2 regions of the Thalassotalea coralli genome follow, and region 1 is predicted to be linked to the other one. Evidence: predicted binding sites of a transcription regulator. Region 1 holds the regulator's gene; the other holds the start of a gene.
The links. Region 1 encodes MetJ, which represses methionine synthesis genes. Its sites were predicted from a motif close to TAGACGTCTAGACGTCTA; they were not measured.
Positions count from the first base shown of each region.

Region 1 (3,218 bases):
AGGGAACTTCCACCAAATTTGTGCACATTAGTGGCGTGTTTAAGCAATTGATTTTGCTGAGCAGTTAACTGATTTTCTGCATTTGACGGACTGTTCATTTTTCTTCCAACGACTACTTAATTCGGTTTACCTACAAAAGATTATGCTTGGCTAGCATGCAAAGCTTGATTCAAATCTTCAATTATATCTTCGATGTCTTCAATGCCTACAGACAATCGTACTAACGACTGGCTGATACCAGCAGCTATTTGTGCTTCCAATTCCATGCCTGCATGAGTCATTGTTGAAGGATGACTAATTAGGCTCTCTACGCCACCTAGGGATTGCGCTAGGGTGAACAACTGAACGCTAGCAAATAACTTCTTAACAGCCTCGACACCGCCTTTTACTTCAAAACTCATCATTGAGCCAAAGTCGTATTGTTGTTGTTTGGCTAACTCATGACCTTGATGATCTTCAAATCCAGGGAAATACACTTTTTCTACTGCAGGGTGCTCTTTTAAAAACGACGCCACTTGATTAGCGTTCTCTTGGTGCTGTTTCATACGAACAGGTAATGTTTTTAAACCGCGAAGCGCTAAGTAGCTGTCAAACGCAGAGCCTGTAATACCAATACAATTTGCCCACCAAGCTAACTCTTCACCTAGCGCTTGTTCACGTGTCACTAACACACCACCCACAACATCACTATGACCATTAATAAATTTTGTAGTTGAATGGAAAACAATATCGGCACCCAGTAACAACGGCTGTTGCAATACTGGCGATAAAAAGGTGTTATCTACCGCAACTAACGCCCCAGCTGCTTGGCTTTGCGCTGTGATAGCTTTGATATCCACCAAGCGCATTAAAGGGTTACTCGGTGTTTCAATTAACACTAACTTAGGTTTCTGAGCTAAAGCTTTATCCAATGCATCTTGATCTGATTGGTCAACAACAACAAGCTTAAACTGCCCTCTTTTGGCTAAATGAGTAAATAAACGATAACTGCCACCGTAACAATCGTGTGGGATAACCACGGTATCGTCGACAGAAAGTAACTGACAGATAAGATGCACAGATGACATTCCGGTGCTGGTCACAATACCAACAGCACCTTGTTCTAAATCAGCAATAGCTTGAGCAAAAGTCGCTCTAGTTGGGTTACCCGTTCGAGAATAATCGAATTGGCGTTTATCGTTAAACCCTTTTAACGCATACGTGCTAGATAAATGGATCGCAGGTATAACTGCGCCATGATGCTCATCAGTATTTATGCCAGCTCTTACCGCTGTTGTTGCTAGTTTTTTGTCTGTCATGTGCGTTACCTTACCAAAAAATGCCGTTTTAGATGTTTGGACGTCCAAAAGTCTAAACCTTTTAAATTTTCCATGCAACAACTTTAGACTTCTAAACTTCTACACTTTCATTATTGACTCATGCTATCTAACGGGTAAAATCTCTTATTGTAATTAGGTTTTATCATTGAGGTACGCATGGCAGAGTGGAACGGGGAATATATTAATCCCTATGCTGAACATGGAAAAAAAAGTGAACAAGTTAAGAAAATAACCGTTTCAATTCCACTACGAGTATTAAAAGTACTAACTGACGAGCGTACTAGACGCCAAGTTAATAATTTACGCCACGCAACTAATAGTGAGTTGCTATGTGAAGCGTTTTTGCACGCATTTACCGGTCAACCACTTCCGAGTGACGAAGATCTTGCGAAAGATAACGAAGAAAAGTTACCCGCAAGCGTTCGCAAAATTCTTGAAGAAAAAGGTATTACTGATTTTAGTCAATACGAATCTGACGAAAACGAGTAGCAATTCACGAAAATCCGTGTAATAAAAGGAGGCTTTAAGCTTCCTTTTTTGTCGCCATCAATTTATTTCGCTATCACTTTCTGCCGTTATTAGGCAATCGACAAGCCCGAACAACCAGCCGAACAATAATACCAATAACAGATAAGTAATTAACTCCCAATCTAAGTAAATTGGGTTTAACTGCATTTCCTTCGCTATGGCCGTTTGCGTTAACGCAAGTTTACCCGTTTTTACTTTTTCCACTAAAGGCATAATTTTAGATACTGCCTCGTAAAAGAATAACACTAGGGCAAAAGTAAAGGTGCTGATTAACAGCCAACCTCGTTTCGGGCGATTTAATGTTAGCTGACCTATGCCAGGATAAACGAGGAGATTAAATAGAAATGCTTTGAGTTTGGGCTTAGCCATACAATCACTTACTTGAACAAAACTATAGTGAACGGCAGGACACATTGCCGTGTCACTATAGAATAATCAAGCTTTATGCGTTTTGCATATAGTTTTCAGGCATTTCTAAAGCAGCAACGCCAGAATCAACCGCGGCTTGTGCCACGGCTTTAGCAACACGACCACATAAACGAGAGTCCATTGGCTTTGGAATAATATAATCTTTGCCGAACTCTAATGCAGTTTCACCACTTGCCGCTAATACTTCTTGTGGCACAGGCTCTTTCGCCAATTCACGGATTGCATGCACACAAGCAACTTTCATTGCATCGTTAATTGTGCGAGCGCGAACATCTAATGCACCACGGAAGATAAACGGGAAACACAATACGTTGTTAACTTGGTTCGGGTAATCAGAACGACCTGTTGCGATGATCACATCTTCACGAGCAGCCTTGGCAACTTCTGGCTTTATTTCTGGATCAGGGTTAGAACAAGCAAAGATAACTGGATTGTTCGCCATCATTTTTACATGTTCTTCACTAAGAAGATCTGGGCCAGAAACACCAACAAACACGTCTGCGCCATCAATCACGTCTTCAAGAGTGCGTTTATCAGTATTGTTAGCAAAAAGCTTTTTATATTCATTTAAATCGTCACGACGCGTATGAACAACACCTTTAGTGTCTAACATGTAGATCTTTTCACGTTGTGCGCCACAACTAATTAATAGCTCCATACAAGCGATAGCGGCTGCACCTGCGCCCATACAAACGATATTAGCGTGTCTTAATTGTTTACCTTGGATTTCCAACGCGTTTATCATGCCAGCAGCCGTTACGATTGCCGTACCATGTTGGTCGTCATGAAATACAGGAATTTTACAACGCTCAATTAATGCTTTTTCAATTTCAAAACACTCTGGCGCTTTAATATCTTCAAGGTTAATACCACCGAAGCTATCAGCTATATTAGCAACAGTGCTAACGAATTCTTCAACAGTTTTATGCTTTACTTCGATAT
Region 1 covers NZ_JBVVBK010000003.1:19,499-22,716, forward strand. Annotated here, with positions in the region: gene metL (bifunctional aspartate kinase/homoserine dehydrogenase II) at 1-98, opposite strand, end outside; gene metB (cystathionine gamma-synthase) at 141-1,298, opposite strand; gene metJ (met regulon transcriptional regulator MetJ) at 1,476-1,808, shown strand; gene ACOB80_RS08365 (hypothetical protein) at 1,866-2,216, opposite strand; gene ACOB80_RS08370 (malic enzyme-like NAD(P)-binding protein) at 2,290-3,218, opposite strand, start outside.

Region 2 (3,218 bases), on a different contig from region 1:
TCTTTATATATTAGTTAGTTAGTGGTTAATGAGTTTATACAGTAAAAAAACACTTGATACTGTACGACCATACAGTATACTTGGTTTCAATTAACGCATTATTCGGTATTTTTTGGAGCAATAAATGGACGGTAATAAAGAAAAAGCACTCTCAGCTGCCCTAAGTCAAATTGAACGTCAATTCGGTAAAGGTTCAATTATGAAGTTGGGTGAGAACCGCAGCATGGACGTTGAGACAATATCAACTGGCTCATTAGGTCTTGATATTGCGCTAGGTGCTGGTGGTTTACCAATGGGACGTGTTGTTGAAATTTACGGTCCAGAATCAAGTGGTAAAACAACATTAACGTTAGAAGTCATTGCAGAAGCGCAACGTAACGGCAAAGTGTGTGCCTTCGTTGATGCCGAGCATGCACTTGACCCAATCTATGCAGAAAAATTAGGCGTAAACATTAATGAGCTTCTAGTGTCACAGCCTGATACTGGTGAGCAAGCATTAGAAATATGTGACATGTTAACACGCTCTGGTGCGGTAGACGTTATCGTAGTTGACTCGGTAGCGGCACTTACACCAAAAGCAGAGATTGAAGGTGACATGGGTGACTCTCACGTAGGTTTGCAAGCGCGTATGTTATCGCAAGCAATGCGTAAACTAACGGGTAACTTAAAGCAATCAAACACTATGATGATTTTCATTAACCAAATTCGTATGAAAATTGGTGTTATGTTTGGTAACCCTGAAACAACTACTGGTGGTAATGCACTTAAGTTCTATGCGTCAGTACGTTTAGATATTCGTCGTATCGGTGCAGTAAAAACTGGCGATGAAATAGTGGGTAATGAAACACGTGTTAAAGTTGTTAAGAATAAAATTGCACCGCCATTTAAGCAGGTAGAATTCCAAATTCTTTATGGCGAAGGTATTAACAGCTACGGTGAGTTAATTGACCTTGGTGTTCAAAACAAGATGATTGAAAAAGCAGGTGCTTGGTATAGCTACAATGGTGACCGTATTGGTCAGGGTAAAGCTAAAGCAGTTGATTACTTAAAGCAGAATCCTGAAATGGCTAACGAAATTGATGGCCGTTTACGTGAAATGTTCCTTTCTAAAAATGTAGAAAGTAACGAGGAAGAAGAAGCGGTTACAGAGTAATTCGTAAAGGTTAATGTAGAGTATTATTAATACTCTAGCTGGTTACTATATCTTATCATTTCAAACAGCGTGCTTAGCACGCTGTTTTTTTATACCTGAAAAATACACTTTCTTTTTCACTTTCTAAGCTAGTTATAGAAATTTTACTCAGCTTATATTTAAAAGTTTTAGACGTCTATACGTTTAGAAGTTGACATATCTAGAAATCCAAGGCACATTAGCTGCTATCGTAAGGAGAGCATTACCTTATTGTAATGATCTAAAGAGAGCGTCAAGAGAGGGCAGCACATGCCAATTAAAATTCCAGATCAACTACCAGCATTGCAAGTACTTGATAACGAAAATATTTTCGTTATGTCTGAGCACCGAGCGGCGAATCAAGAAATTCGCCCAATGGAAGTGGCGATCTTAAACTTGATGCCGAATAAAATTGAAACTGAAGTACAGATTTGCCGGATGTTATCTAATACACCGTTGCAGATTAATATCGAATTCGTTCGTATTCACTCTAATGAGTCTAAACATACGCCAAAAGAGCATTTAGATAACTTCTATTGTTTGTTTGATGACATTAAACATAAACAATATGATGGCTTGATCGTTACAGGAGCTCCTTTGGCATTAATGGATTACGAAAAGGTCAGCTATTGGGACAAAATTTGTGAAGTCTTCGATTGGGCTGAGAAAAATGTAACCTCGACCATGTTTTCATGTTGGGCTGCACATGCAGCGCTTTATCATCATTATGGCTTACGCCGTCATTTACGTGACGAAAAGCTATCAGGTGTGTATCAACACAGTCCAAGTGATCCCAAATCACAAATTACTCGTGGCTTTGACGGTATCTTCAATGTGCCGCATTCTCGTTATGGCTTTATAGATAGAGAAGATTACTTGTCTGTTCCAGGATTAAAAATTGCGGCGGAATCTAAAGATGCGGGCGTTTACTTAGTTGTCAGTGAGAACAAACAACAAGTGTATTTAACAGGTCACCCGGAATACGACGCTAATACTTTAGACGATGAATATAATCGAGATATTAGTCAGGGCTTAGATAGCAAAATTCCTGAAAATTACTATCCGGAAGGCGATCCGAAAAATACACCTTATAGTTCATGGCGCAGTCACGGTAGTCTATTATTTACTAATTGGCTGAACTATTACGTTTATCAAATAACACCATATAAGTTGGATGCCGATAATATTCAGGCCATTCACCCAAGCAGTTAATTTAAAAATTTTATCAAGAGCAGCAGTATGAATAAATCAGCATCCTATCAACGCTTGGAGCAAGAGTTAAAAAACAGGATTTTAATTTTGGACGGTGCGATGGGCACCATGATCCAAGCCTATAAATTAGAAGAACAAGATTACCGTGGCACACAGTTTGCCGATTGGCATTTAGATGTCAAAGGCAATAACGATATGTTGGTTCTTACGCAGCCAGATATTATTAAAGCGATACACGCTGAGTACTTAGAAGCTGGTGCGGATATTATTGAAACCAATACCTTTAATGCTACAACGATTGCAATGGCTGACTATGATATGGAAGCACAAAGTGCTGACATAAACTTAGTTGCTGCTCAGTTAGCACGCGAGGTTGCAGATGAGTTTACCGCTAAGAACCCTGAAAAGCCGCGTTTTGTTGCTGGTGTTTTAGGGCCAACAAACCGTACTTGTTCGATTTCACCTGATGTAAACGATCCTTCGTTTCGTAATGTTAACTTTGATGAACTTGTTACTGCCTATATAGAATCAACTGAAGCCCTGATCAAAGGTGGATCGGATATTATTCTGATTGAAACTATCTTTGATACGTTAAATGCCAAAGCTGCTGTATTTGCAGTAGAAACTGTCTTTGAAAAGCTGGGCGAAAAACTTCCAGTAATGATCTCTGGCACAATTACTGATGCTTCAGGTCGCACGCTGTCAGGTCAAACAACAGAAGGTTTTTATAACTCGTTGCGCCACGCTAAGCCTATTTCATTTGGCTTGAACTGTGCTTTAGGTCCGGTTGAATTGCGTCAATATGTTCAAGAGATGGCACGTATTAGTGATTTTG
Region 2 covers NZ_JBVVBK010000001.1:870,303-873,520, forward strand. Annotated here, with positions in the region: gene recA (recombinase RecA) at 125-1,153, shown strand; gene ACOB80_RS03915 (homoserine O-succinyltransferase) at 1,442-2,383, shown strand; gene metH (methionine synthase) at 2,411-3,218, shown strand, end outside.
Region 2: ACOB80_RS03915 (homoserine O-succinyltransferase) is a predicted target of MetJ. The motif match lies at 1,322-1,339, and genes of this name have one in related genera.